Regions from separate parts of the Micromonospora sp. NPDC126480 genome, predicted to be linked through region 1. Evidence: riboswitches for the same ligand, from Rfam matches in the RefSeq annotation. Region 1 holds a riboswitch; the other holds the start of a gene.

Region 1 (6,950 bases):
CTACGTGCCCGACGGCGCGGTGACCCTGGAGGGCGGCGACCTGCTGGGCGCCGGCGACGCCGCCCGCCTGACCGCCGCCGGCCCTCGCCGCGTAACGGCGACGGAACCGGCGGAACTCCTGGTCTGGGAAATGCACGCCACCCTGAGCTGACCGCCTCCTCCCATCCGGGAGCGGGGTCAGGCTTCGGTTTCGGGGCGGGTGGGGGTGGCCCAGAGGGTGTGGTACGCGCCGTCGCGGTCCGTGCGGCGGTAGGTGTGGGCGCCGAAGTTGTCCCGCAGGCCCTGGATCAGGGCCGCCGGCAGGCGGTCCGCGCGCAGGGCGTCGAAGTAGGACAGCGAGGACGCGAACGCGGGGACGGGCACGCCGGCCCGGGCCGCGTCGGCCACCACCCGCCGCCAGCTCGGCACGCCGTCGCGCACGGTGTCGGCGAACCACGGCGCCACCAGCAGGGTGGGCAGGTCCGGCTGGTCGTCGTACGCCTGCCGGATCCGGTCGAGGAAGCGTGCCCGGATGATGCATCCGCCCCGCCAGATCGTGGCGGTGCCACCCAGGTCGATGTCCCAGTCGTACTCCCGGCTGCCGGCCCGGATCTGGTCGAAGCCCTGCGCGTACGCGACGATCTTGCTGGCCAGCAGCGCGCGTCGCACGTCCTCGACGAAGGTCTCCCGGTCCTCGACCCGCAGCGACGATCCCGACTCCGCGAAGGCCCGGCGGGCGGCCTCCCGCTGGTCGGCGTGCCCGGAGAGCGACCGGGCGAACGTCGCCTCGGCGATGCCGGTGATCGGGATGCCCAGGTCGAGCGCGCTCTGTACGGTCCAGCGACCGGTGCCCTTCTGCTCCGCCTGGTCGAGCACGACGTCGACGAACGCGCTCCCGGTGGCGGCGTCGGTGTGCCCGAGCACGTCGGCGGTGATCTCGATGAGGAACGACTCCAGCTCGCCGGAGTTCCACTCCCGGAAGATCTCCGCGAGCTCCGCAGGCTCCGCGCCCAGACCGGCCCGCAGCAGGTCGTAGGCCTCGGCGATGAGCTGCATGTCGGCGTACTCGATGCCGTTGTGGACCATCTTCACGAAGTGCCCGGCGCCGTCCGGCCCGACGTGCCGGCAGCAGGGTACGCCGTCGACCTGTGCCGCGATCCGCTCGAAGATCGGGCCGAGCTTGCGGTACGACTCGGCGGAACCGCCCGGCATGATGCTCGGGCCGCGCAGCGCGCCCTCCTCGCCGCCGGACACACCGGTGCCGACGAAGTGCAGCCCCTGCTTCCGCAGCGCCTCCTCCCGCCGCCGGGTGTCGGCGAAGTGGGCGTTGCCGCAGTCCACGATGATGTCGCCCGGGTCGAGCAGCGGTACCAGCTCGTCGATGACGGCGTCGGTGGGTCCGCCCGCCTTGACCATCACGATGACCGCCCGGGGGCGCTCCAGCGCGGCGACGAAATCGGCCATCGACTCGGCGGGTACGAACCGCCCCTCGTCGCCGTGCTCGGCGACCAGGCTGCGGGTCCGCTCGGGCGAGCGGTTGTGCAGCGCCACCGTGAAGCCGTTGCGAGCCAGGTTCCGGGCGAGGTTGCGGCCCATCACCGCCAGCCCGGTAACGCCGATCTGTGCCTGTCCGCTCATCCGTCCACCTTCCGCGTCGACAGCCTGCCTGCGACCGTATCGCGGCCCACGCCCGGCCGCGCGCGGCGACCGACAGCCGGTCACCGCCGGGTCACGAGCGGTGGTGCCGATATTCGGCTGCGCGCGGCGCTCCCGGCGGTTAGCGTGTGGGCATGCGGTACTGACGCCCCAACCTCCGAGCCGACCCGCCGCCCTGCCGGCGCGGGTCCGCGTGCTCCCGGGCGTCCGCACTCCCGTCCTGTCGCCGATGCGTGACGGTGTCGTCCCTGACGGTCGCTCGCCGGAGCAGTCCCGATCCGTTCGACCGTCGCTCTTCGACGGTCCCCCGACGAGCCGACCGTGTCCACCCGCACCACGGGGCCGCGGTCCGCAGACCAAGGAGGCCCGGATGCCCGCCAGGCGCAAACCGAAGAAGTCCCGTACGTCCCAGTCCACGCCGACCGCCACGGACCTGACGCCGGTCAACCTCGACGAGGTGGCCGTCGCGCCGGCCGTGCCGGCGCTGCCGGTCGAGCGGCCCGCGCCGCCGACGTCCGGGCCGCCGGTCGCCGGCGCGCCCCGGTCCGGTGGCCAGCGCGGCCAGCGGATCGCCCAGGCCCGCCGGTACGCCTTCCGGCGCAGCTGACGGACCCGGACCGGGGGCGGTCACCGGTGGCACGGTGGCCGCCCGCGGCGCCGGCGGTCAGCCGATCAGCGGGCGGAAGGTACCGAGGACGACGCTGACCGCGAGGGCGGCGCCGGCGAGTGCCGCGGCGCCGGCGATCAGGAGCGCGTCGGCCGCGCCGAAGTGCTGGCGGCGCGCCACCGTCCGGGGCGTGGTGGCGTCGAAACCCCGTGCGTCCATCGCCACCGCGAGCCGGGTGCCCCGGCGGATCGCGCCGACCAGCAGCGTGAACGCGGTCGACACGAACAGCCGCAGCCGGGCCGCCGGGCTCCGGCCGGCGTCCACGCCGCGGGCCCGGCGGGCCATGCTGATCATCTGCCACTCCTGGCCGAGCAGCGGCACCAGCCGGAACGCGGCCAGCGCCCCGTACGCGAACCGGGCGGGCGCCTTCGCGTTCTGCACCAGCGCGTCGGCCAGGTCGGTGGGGTCCGTGGTCGCGACGACGATCACCCCGGGCAGGGCCACCGCGAACATGCGCAGCACCAGCCCGAGCGCGGTGAGCAGCACACCAGTGGTCACCACGACCGGCCCCGCGTCGACGAGCACCCGGCCGGAGCGCTCGGCGGCGAAGAGCACGAGCGTCGCGAGGATGCCGACGGCGCCCAGCAGCAGTGGCCACGCCCGCCGGGCGAGCACGCCCGGGCGTACCCCGAAGAGCGGCAGCACGGCCAGCTCCACCCCGATGGCGATGGCCGGGGCCACCGGGTCCAGGGTGGCGACAAGCACGACCGAGAAGACCAGGGCCGCCGCGAGCTTCGCCACCGGGTTGCGCCTCGCCAACGGCGCGTCCGGGCGGGCCACCGGCTCCAGGCTGATCATCACGGGTGGGCCGGGCGTTCGAGTCGCACGTGACGGTCGGCGAGCGCCGCCACGAACTCCGCGTCGTGGGTCACCGTCACCAGTCCGTGCCCCGCGTCGCGCAGCCCGGCGAACAGGTCCACCAGCTCCAGCCAGGTCCGCCGGTCCTGGCCGAACGTGGGCTCGTCGCAGATGAGCAGGCGGGGCGCGGTGGCCAGGGCGGTCGCGACGCTCAGCCGCCGCGCCTCGCCGCCGGAGAGGGTGTACGGGTTGGCGCCGGCGAGCGCCGCCAGCCGCAGCCGGTCGAGCAGCGCGTCGACCGTGGCACGGACCTCGGACTCGGGCCGGCCGACGCGGCGCGGGCCCAGCGCCAGCTCGTCGTAGACCCTGCTCGTGACGAACTGGTGTTCCGGGTCCTGGAACACCGACCCGATCCGGCGGGCCAGCGCCGGGGCGCGCCAGCGGTGCGGGGGAGTGCGGGCGTCCCGGCCGGCCAGTTCACCGGTCGCGGCCACCCGGCCCGTTCCCGGTGCGAGCAGCCCGCCCAGCAGCAGGGCCAGGGTGGACTTCCCGGCGCCGTTGGGCCCGCCGACGGCGAGCGCCTCGCCGGCGCGTACGGTCAGGTCGACCGCGCCCAGCCGCGGCGGCAGGCCGAGCCCTTCGGCGGTGAGCAGCGCGTCGCCGGCCGGGGTGGTGGCCCGCCGGGGTGGCACCGGGCGGCCGGGCACCCAGACGCCGTCGGCCGCGAGCTCCTCGCCCTGGGTGGCGAAGACCGCCTCCGGTGTGCCGTCGGCCCGGACGCCGCCGCCCGGTTCCAGCACGACCACCCGGTCGACCAGCGGCAGCGCCTCGGCCACGCGGTGCTCGACGAGGATCAGCGTGGTGTCGGCGTCCAGCGACCGGACGATCGCGTCGCGGACCAGCGCCGCCCCGTCCGGGTCGAGGTTCGCGGTGGGCTCGTCGAGCAGCAGCAGGTTCGGCCGCAGGGCGAGAACCCCGGCGAGGGCGAGGCGCTGCTGCTCGCCGCCGGAGAGGGCCGCGGTGGGGCGGTCCCGGTGGTACGGGAAGCCGACCCGGCGCAGCGCCTCGTCCACCCGGGGCCAGATGTCCTCGGCGGGCACCCCGCGGTTCTCCAGCCCGAAGGCGACGTCGTCACCGGAGCGCGCCATCACCAGCTGGGTCTCCGGGTCCTGGAAGACCACACCGACCCGCTCCCGGCCCTTGTGCGGGTCGAGGCCGTCGATCTCGACGCTGCCCTCCTGGGCGCCGGAGTCCTCGGGCAGCAGCCCGGCCAGCGCGGCGAGCAGGGTGCTCTTCCCGGCGCCGGACGGCCCCAGCAGCAGCACCCGCTCCCCGTGCTCGATGCGCAGGTCGACCCCGCGCAGCGCCCAGCGCCGCCGGCCGGCGTGCCGCCACCCGAACCCCCGCAGCATGACCGCGCTCACCCCGCCACCCCGCCCCCGCGCCACCCCCCGCCCCCGCACCACCCTCCCGTCCCCGCACCACCCTCCCGTCCCGTTGATCAAGAGGTTTGGGGCAGGAAAGCCCTCGATCGTTGACGCAAACCTCTTGATCAACACGGCCGGGTGGGGGGGTCAGACGGCGGCGCGTTCGCGGCCGGCGGGGAAACGGTCCAGGGTGCCCGTCTCGGCCAGCGCCCGGGTCAGGTACCAGGCGCCCGCCCCGGCGATGACCATGGCGCTGACGACCGTCAGCAGGGCGTACGGGATCCGGTAGCTGACCAGCGCGTACTCGACGTTCCAGACGAAGAAGTCGAACAGCGCCGCGCCGAGGCCGGTCAGGGCGCCCGCGAGCAGCGCGGTGGGCAGCCGGAACGAGCGGTAGCGGAACGCCGCGAACGCCAGCTCGGCGCCGAGCCCCTGGATCAGGCCCTGGACGATGGTGATCCCGCCCCACTCGGAGCCCAGCAGTGCGGAGATCGTCGCGGCGACCGCCTCGCAGAACAGCGCCGCGCCGGGCTTGCGGATCACCAGGCCGCCGAGAACCGCCGGGACCAGCCAGACGCCGTACATGATCGCCTGCGCCGCCGGGAAGAAGGCGAACGCCGGGTCGACGGTCCGCCAGAGCAGGCCCCAGGCCCAGAAGATGACGCCGAAGGCGACGGCGATGACGGCGGCCACGATCACGTCGACCGTGCGCCATCGGGTGGTGGTTGGTTGAGTCATCGAATCCTCCCAGTCCTTGCTACGAACCAGGAGAAGACGCACGCCGCGCCCGGATCGGCCGGACGGCGGCGCGGCTGGAGGTCGACCGAACTCCCTGCGCTGGCATTACCCAGATCAGGTTCGAGGGTCTGCGGGCGGTGCCCGCACTCTCAGCGCTGTGCGCTCCCCTGTCGGATGTGAAGTTGTCCCACGACGCTAACACCCCGGAAGATCATCGGGCAAAGTGATCTCCGTGCAGGTCAGCGCGGGGACGGGCCGGAGTGGGGCGGGCGGCTTCCGCCCGGCCTGGATAGGCTGCCGATCATGCGGATCGACGCCCGGGGCCTCACGTTCGACGTACACGCTGGGCCGGAGGGCGGTCCCGCCGTGCTCCTGCTGCACGGGTTCCCGCAGCACAGCGGTGAGTGGGGCGACGTGACGCCGGCCCTGCACGCCGCCGGGCTGCGCACCTACGCACTCGACCAGCGCGGGTACTCACCCGGCGCCCGGCCGGCGGCGGTCGAGGCGTACCGGCTGGCGGAGCTGGTCGCCGACGCGGTCGCGGTGCTGGACGCCCTCGGCGTCGACGCGGCACACGTGGTCGGGCACGACTGGGGCGCGGTCGTCGGGTGGGCCCTGGCGGCGGGGCACCCCGACCGGGTACGCACGCTGACCGCGGTCTCCGTGCCGCACCCCGCCGCCATGGCGCACGCCCTCGCGAACGACCCCCAGCAGAAGGCGCGCTCGGCGTACATGCTGCTGTTCCGGCAGCCCGGCAAGGCGGAGACGGTGTTGCTGGCGCTGAAGGCCGCCGGGCTGCGCCGGATGCTGTCCGGAGTCGGCGACGCCGACCGGGTGGCTGCGTACGCCGAGCCGATGCGGGCGCCCGGCGCGCTCACCGCGGCGCTGAACTGGTACCGGGCGATGTCCCGGACCGACCTGGCGGCCGTCGGGCCGGTGGCGGTGCCGACGACGTACGTCTGGAGCGACCGGGACATCGCGATCGGCCGCACCGCCGCCGAGGCCTGCGCGGCCCAGGTGAGCGGCGACTACCGGTTCGTCGAACTGGCCGGGGTGAGCCACTGGATCCCCGACGCGGCCCCCGCGCCGCTGGCCGAGGCGATCCTGGTCCGAGCCGGCGGATAGCCGGGCCGGTGCCCGGTGAGGGGTCGGCATCCCCGGCCGAGACGAGAGAGGCAGGAATGGACGTAGAAGACGTGACCCCCGGAGCCGAGGACTTCCTGGCGGTCGTGACCGAGACGATGCGGCGCGTCGCGGCGAGCCAGCGGGAGGCGGTGGGCCGGGCCGCCGACCTGATCACCGAGGCGCTGCGCGCCGACGGGGTGGTGCACGCGTTCGGCACGGGGCACTCCGAGGCGCTGGCGATGGAGATCGCCGGCCGGGCCGGCGGCCTGGTGCCGACGAACCGGATCGCGCTGCGGGACCTCGTCCTGGTCGGCGGCGAGTCACCGGACGTACTCGGTCCCCGCCTGGAGCGGGAGCCGTCGGTGGCGCACCGGCTGTACGACCTCGCGCCGGTCCGCCCGCCGGACATCTTCGTGCTGGCCTCCAACTCCGGCGTCAACGGAGCGATTGTGGAGTTCGCCTCGCTGATCCGGGACCGGGGTCACCGGCTGATCGCCATCACCTCCGCCGACCACTCCGGACAGATGACCTCGCGCCACCCGTCCGGGCGCAAGCTCGCC
Region 2 (6,950 bases), on a different contig from region 1:
CCCGTGGTTGTGCCGGGTCGGCACCCGGGGCGCGCGGAGCAGGGTGGTGACCCCGCCGCCGTGCAGCACGTCAACCGCCTCGCCGTCCGCGTCCACGTCGCCGCCGGTGACCACCACGTGCTCCGGGCCGCCCGCTGCCAGGGCCTCCGCGGCGGCCACCATCTCCTCGACGGTGGTCACCGGGCGTCCGGTGATGGCCGCGGCCTCCGCGCAGTTCGGCGTCGCCACCAGCGCGTACGGCAGCAGCCGCTCCACCGCCGCGACCACGCCCAGCGCGTGCCCGCTGGTGGCGACCAGCACCGGGTCGACGACGAGGTGCGGCAGCCGGCCGTCCTTCGCCGCGTCGGCGACCGCGTCGGCGACCGCCGGGGTGCCGAGCATGCCGGTCTTCACGGCCCGGACCGTGAAGTCGGCGAGCACGCTGTCCAGCTGGTCGGTGACCGTGCGCGGGGGTAGCGGCAGCACCGCGTCGACGCCGCGCGTGTTCTGGGCGGTGACTGCCGTGATGACGCTGGTCCCGTAGGCACCGAGCGCGGCGAAGACCTTCAGGTCGGCCTGAATGCCGGCGCCCGCCCCGGAGTCGGATCCGGCGATGGTGAGGACTGTCGGCGGCGTCATGCTCCTCCCCCGGTTGTCGCGAACGCGGGCTGGGTGGCCTGGTTGAAGCCGTTCGTGAGGCGGGCCGCTGTCCCGGTGGGGTCCGCGGACCGCATGACGGAACCGAGCACCGCCACGCCGGCGGCTCCGGCCGCCACGCACGCCGCTACCTGTTCGGCTGTCTCGATGCCGCCGAGGGCGAGGACCGGGACCGGGCTGAGCCGGATCAGCGCGCGCAGCCCGTCGGCGCCCAGGGGTGGGCCGTAGCCGGGTTTGGTTCTCGTGGGGTGGACGGGCGACAGGGTGGCGTAGTCCTCGGTGGTGAGGCGGGCCAGCTCGGCCGCGTCGTGGCAGGAGCGGCCGACCAGGCCCAGGCGCGGTGGCGGGTACGGGCCGGCGGCGGGCAGGTGCACGGCGTCACCGCACAGCGGGTCGGGGCCGGCGACGATAAGCGTGCCGCCGCTGTCGGCGAGGACCGCGCGCAGGTCGGCGGCGAGCGCGGCGCGCTCGCCGCGGGACAGGTCCTTCTCCCGCAGCACCACCCACCGCACGCCCCCGGCCACCGCACCGGCGACGACGTCGACGAGCGGGCGCCGGGCGGTCCGCCGGTCGGTCAGCACGACGACCCCGGTCGGTCCGGCTGCCCGGCCGGTCACAGCTCCGGCCTGCCCTCGTCCGGGGTGGACGCGAGGGCGTGGAAGCGGCGCGGGATCCGGCCGGCCCCGTACGCGAGCCGGCCCGCCTCGACCGCGTACCGCATCGCGGTGGCCATCGCCACCGGGTCGGCGGCCCGGGTCACCGCGCTTGCCAGCAGCACCGCGTCGCAGCCCAGCTCCATGGCGAGCGCCGCGTCGGAGGCGGTGCCGATCCCGGCGTCCAGGATCACCGGCACGTCCACGCTCTGCCGGATGAGCCGGATGTGGTTCGGGTTGGACACCCCCAACCCGGACCCGATCGGTGCTCCGGCCGGCATCACGGCCGCGCAGCCGACGTCCGCGAGCCGGCGCGCCAGGACCGGGTCGTCCGACGTGTACGGCAGCACGGTGAACCCGTCGGCGACCAGTTCCTCCGCGGCGCGCAGCAGCTCGACGCCGTCCGGCAGCAGGGTCCGCTCGTCGCCGATCACCTCAAGCTTCACCCAGTCGGTGCCGAACGCCTCCCGCGCGAGGTGGGCCACTTTCACGGCCTCACCCGCCGTGTAGCAACCGGCGGTGTTGGGCAGCAGCCGTACCCCGCAGCGGTCGAGCAGGTCGAGCAGGCCCCCCGAGCCGCCCGGGGTGGTGTCGACGCGCCGCAGGGCAAGGGTGATCAGCCCGGTGCCGGACGCCCGGACGGCCTGCTCCAGGACGTGCAGGTTGGCGGCCCCGCCGGTGCCGAGTACCAGCCGCGAGGTGAACGTCACGCCGCCCAGCTCGAAGGTCACCGTGCTCACCCGCCCTGCGCTGCGCTGAGCACCTCGACCCGGTCGCCGGCGCGCAGCACGGTCGCCGGCCAGCCGCCGCGCGGCACCACCTCGCCGTTGACGGCGACGGCCAGGCCGCGCTCCTGCGGGGTGACCGCGCGGACCAGGTCGGCGACGGTCGAGCCGTCGGCCAGGGTCCGCCCGGCGCCGTTAACGGTCACGTCCATGGCTGTCCTCCTCGGCTGCGAACCGGTCCGGTGCGAAGGGAGCCAGCAGCGGGTCCGGCGTCCCGGTGACGATCAGGTCCGCGATCAGGTCGGCGGTGAGCGGGGTGAGCACGATCCCGTGCCGGTGGTGCCCGGTGGCGGCGAGCACGTCCGCCCGGCCGGGCAGCGGGCCGAGGATCGGCGCGTTGTCGGGGGTGCCGGGGCGCATCCCGGCGAGCGTCTCCACCAGGTCGTACTCGGCCAGTTCGGGCACCAGGTCGACGGCGGCCCGGAGCAGCCGCAGCACGGCGCCGGCGGTCACCGTGGGGTCGGTGCGCTCCTCGACGGTCGCCCCGACGACTACCTCACCGCTGTCCCGGGGGACGAGGTAGACGTGCTCGCCGTCCGCGTACCCCCGGATGACGTGCCGGAAGCACGGCGCGCCGGCGCCGGGCGCGCGGAGCCGGAGCACCTGGCCCTTCACCGGGCGGACCGGCATCCCGGTCAACGCGGCGGCACCGCAGCCGGCCGCCACCACCGTGACGCCCGCGTCCACGTCGGACAGCCGCTCGACGAGCGTGGGCAGCAGCGTGACGCCGGCCGCGGTGGCCGCGGCGCGCAGCGCGGGAACGAGCCGCCGCGGGTCCACCTGGTGGTCGGTGGCCGCGACCGCGCCGCCGCGCACGCGGGGCGCCAGCGCCGGCTCGCGGTCGCGGAGCTCGGAGGGACGCGAGGGGGTCACCGGCAGGCCGAGCCCCTGCTGGTACGCCCACAGCCGGCGCGCCTCGGCGAGGTCGTCGGCGGTGAGCCCGACCAGGAGCGTGCCCTCGGTCCGGTACCCCAGGTCGGCGCCGGACGCCTCGGCCAGCTCTTCGGCGAACGCCGGCCAGCGGGCGGCCGACTCGGTGAGCAGCCGGGTCAGCTCCTGCTCACCGAAGTACGCCTCGGCGACCGGCGCGAGCATCCCGGCCGCGACGTGCGAGGCGCCCGACCCGGGATCGGGGTCGTGCACGACGACCCGCAGCCCCCGTGCCGCGCACCGCCAGGCAATGGCCAGCCCGATCGGCCCCGCCCCCACCACCGCCACATCCGGTGCAAGGAAGGGCCCCTTCTTAACGCCTCCGGTAGAGGAAGGGTCCCTTGTTAACACGACAGCGCCCCGAGCAGCTCGGCGGCGGCGCGGGCGGGGTCGGCGGCCCCGGAGAGCGCGCCGACCACCGCCACCCCGTACGCGCCGGCGGCCCGCAACGCGGGCACGTCCTCCGCCGTCACTCCCCCGATGGCGATCACCGGGACGTCCACCGCCCCGGCCACCGCCCGGACGCCGTCGGCACCGATCGCCGCTGGAAGCCCGTCCTTCGTCGACGTGGGCCGGTACGGCCCGACCCCCAGGTAGCTGGCCCCCGCGGCGACCGCCTCGGCGGCGGCTCCCGGGTCGCGTGCGGTGGCCCCCAGGACGGCGGTGGAGCCGAGCACGGCGCGGGCCGCCCCGACCGGCAGGTCGTCGGCGCCCACGTGCCCACCGGCGGCACCCACGGCCAGGGCCACGTGCAGGCGGTCGTTCACCAGGCAGGCCGCCCCGTACCGCGCGCAGAGCGCGACCACCCGGCGGGCCAGGTCGTACGCCTCCCGGTCGGTCGCGTCGTCGGTTACCCGGACCTGTACGACCAGCTCGGTGCGGGCCACCGGCAGGGCGGCCCGGACCACGGCGAGCGGATCCCGCCCGGGTCGGGTGTCGGTGATGAGATGCAGTCGCCCGAGGGACGGCACGGCAAACTCCTCCCTGCGCCGGCATTACCCGGATCAGGTTCGACGGTCGGGGGCTCACAGCCCCCCTCTCAGCCCGGTCCACCGGGCTCCCGTGGGTCACTTGCGTGTCACCGTACGACAGATACGCCGGGCTGCCAAGGCGCGGCACCCGGGACCGCACGCTTTGCACTGTCCGGGGCGGTATGTCGCCGACCGTTGCCGAAACGTTACCCATCGAGAACTTGCCATGGATCGATGTAACGGGACTAATTTGTTCAGCGAGTCGACAAAATGCCGGACGGGCGCCCCGGCAAGGCGTTCGGACCGGCTCCACCTGGGACGGTCTTCGGCGAGCCGGCCCCCGTGACCCCTGTCCAGCAGGACAAAGGAGACACGAGTGTCCCAACCGCGCCGTGCCCACGTACCCCTCACCGCCGCCCTGCTCACCCTCGGCCTCGCCGCGACCGCTCTCGTCGCAGCGCCCGCGGCCCAAGCCGCCCGGACCGTCCCCGCCGCCCAGGCCGCACCCGCCGCGGCCCCCGCGCCGGCCGCCGCCGAAGACGAGCCGTTCTCGATCCTGGTCTTCTCGAAGACCGCCGGCTTCCGGCACGACTCCATCCCCACCGGGATCGCCGCGATCCAGCAGCTCGGCGCCGACAACGGCTTCAACGTCGACACCACCGAGGACGGTGCCGCCTTCACCGACGAGAACCTCGCCCGCTACCGGGCGGTCGTCTGGCTCTCCACCACCGGCGACGTGCTCAACGCGGACCAGCAGGCGGCGTTCGAGCGCTACATCCGGGCCGGTGGCGGGTACGCCGGCGTCCACGCCGCCTCCGACACCGAGTACAGCTGGGCCTGGTACGGGGACCTGGTGGGCGCGTACTTCGCCAGCCACCCGGCCAACCAGCAGGCCACGGTCAAGGTGGAGGACCAGGCACACCCGTCCACGGCCGACCTGCCGGAACGCTGGTCCCGCTTCGACGAGTGGTACAACTACCAGTCCAACCCGCGCGGTGACGTGCACGTCCTGGCCACCCTCGACGAGACCAGCTACGCACCCGGCGCGGGCGCGATGGGCCACGACCACCCCATCGCCTGGTGTCAGGACTTCGACGGCGGCCGCGCCTGGTACACCGGCGGCGGGCACACCCGCGAGTCGTACGCCGAGCCGGAGTTCCTCGCCCACCTGCTCGGCGGCATCCGGACCGCTGCCGGTGTGCAGGACGCCGACTGCGGTGCCTCGCTGACCGAGAGCTTCGAGAAGGTGACGCTGGACAGCAACACCAGCAACCCGATGGAGCTGGACGTCGCCCCCGACGGCCGGGTCTTCTACATCGAGCGCGACGGTCGCGTGCAGATCGTCAAGCCGGACACCGGCAACACCGTCACCGCCCTCGACCTCGACGTCTTCACCGGCAACGAGGACGGCCTGATCGGCATCCGCCTCGACCCGGACTTCGCCACCAACGGGTGGGTCTACCTCTACTACGCGCCGAACGACGGCGTGGCCCGCAACCTGCTGTCCCGGTTCACCGTGGCCGGCGACACGATCGACCCGGCCAGCGAGAAGCAGGTGCTGCGGGTCGACACCCAGCGCAACACCTGCTGCCACGCCGGCGGCAGCATGACCTTCGACTCCGCCGGCAACCTCTACCTGGCCACCGGGGACAACACCAACCCGTTCTCCTCCGACGCGTACACGCCCATCGACGAGCGCCCGGGGCGGGTCGACTACGACGCGCAGCGCACCTCCGGCAACACCAACGACCTGCGCGGCAAGGTGCTCCGGATCCACCCGGAGGACGACGGGACGTACACCGTCCCGGACGGCAACCTCTTCCCGGCGGGGACGGCGAAGACCCGGCCGGAGATCTACGCGATGGGCTTCCGCAACCCGTTCCGGATCGGCATCGACCCCGCCACCGACACCCTCTACGTCGCCGACTACGGGCCGGACGCGGCCTCGGACAACCCGAACCGCGGCCCCGAGGGCCTGGTGGAGTGGAACATCGTCGCCGCCCCCGGCAACTACGGCTGGCCGTACTGCACCGGGACCAACGAGGCGTACAACGACTACCAGTTCCCGTCCGGGCCGAGCGGGGCGAAGTTCAACTGCGCCGCCCCGGTGAACGACTCGCCGAACAACACCGGCCTGACCGACCTGCCGCCGGCCGTCCCGGCCACCGTCGACTACGGCTACGGCGGCGACCCGCGCTACCCGGAGATCGGTGGCGGCGGCGCGCCGATGGGCGGCCCGGTCTACCGGTACGACCCGGACCTTGACTCGGACCGCAAGTGGCCGGCGTACTACGACGGCAAGGCGATGTTCGGCGAGTGGAACCAGTCGAAGATGTACGCGCTGCAGGTCACCGCGGACGGCAGGTCGCTTGTCGACATCAACCAGTTGCTCACCGGGATGAGCCTCATCCGGCCGATGGACTTCGAGTTCGGGCCGGACGGCGCGCTCTACCTGATCGAGTGGGGCAGCGGCTTCGGCGGCAACAACGACAACTCCGGGGTCTACCGGATCGACTACATCGCCGGTCACCGGGCCCCGATCGCGGTGGCCGCCGCCGAACCGACCTCCGGCCCGGCGCCGCTGACCGTGGCGTTCTCCAGCGCCGGGTCGCGCGACCCGGACGGCGGCACCCTGACGTACGCCTGGGCGTTCGGCGACGGCGCGACGTCCACCGAGCCGAACCCCACCCACACGTACGCGACCGCCGGCAACTACACCGCCCAGCTCACCGTCACGAACCCGAAGGGGCGCACGGCGGTGGCGAACGTGCCGGTCACGGTGGGCAACACCGCGCCGACGGTCCAGATCGAGTTCCCGCCGGACGGCGGCTTCTTCGACTGGGGCGACCAGGTCCGCTACACGATCACGGTCACCGACCCGGAGGACGGCACGATCGACTGCGCCAGGGTCCGGCTCCAGGTCCTGCTCGGTCACGACGAGCACGCCCACCCGCTGGAGCAGCACACCGGCTGCT

The links. Region 1 has a riboswitch for thiamine pyrophosphate ahead of ABTW87_RS24735 (ECF transporter S component). Riboswitches for the same ligand answer to the same signal wherever they lie in the genome.
Region 2: linked by a shared signal. The riboswitch ahead of thiE (thiamine phosphate synthase) and the one ahead of ABTW87_RS24735 (ECF transporter S component) in region 1 are both predicted to bind thiamine pyrophosphate.

What each region holds. Positions count from the first base shown of each region.
Region 1 is NZ_JBEORU010000031.1:71,419-78,368, forward strand. Features, by position in the region: gene ABTW87_RS24710 (pirin family protein) at 1-151, shown strand, start outside; gene gnd (NADP-dependent phosphogluconate dehydrogenase) at 178-1,617, opposite strand; gene ABTW87_RS24720 (hypothetical protein) at 2,006-2,242, shown strand; gene ABTW87_RS24725 (energy-coupling factor transporter transmembrane component T family protein) at 2,300-3,100, opposite strand; gene ABTW87_RS24730 (ABC transporter ATP-binding protein) at 3,100-4,524, opposite strand; gene ABTW87_RS24735 (ECF transporter S component) at 4,675-5,265, opposite strand; TPP riboswitch at 5,339-5,444, opposite strand; gene ABTW87_RS24740 (alpha/beta fold hydrolase) at 5,569-6,390, shown strand; gene ABTW87_RS24745 (sugar isomerase domain-containing protein) at 6,462-6,950, shown strand, end outside.
Region 2 is NZ_JBEORU010000012.1:55,163-62,112, reverse strand. Features, by position in the region: gene thiD (bifunctional hydroxymethylpyrimidine kinase/phosphomethylpyrimidine kinase) at 1-618, opposite strand, end outside; gene ABTW87_RS13790 (thiamine phosphate synthase) at 615-1,253, opposite strand; gene ABTW87_RS13785 (thiazole synthase) at 1,250-2,029, opposite strand; gene thiS (sulfur carrier protein ThiS) at 2,026-2,226, opposite strand; gene thiO (glycine oxidase ThiO) at 2,210-3,355, opposite strand; gene thiE (thiamine phosphate synthase) at 3,349-3,975, opposite strand; TPP riboswitch at 3,969-4,078, opposite strand; gene ABTW87_RS13765 (ThuA domain-containing protein) at 4,352-6,950, shown strand, end outside.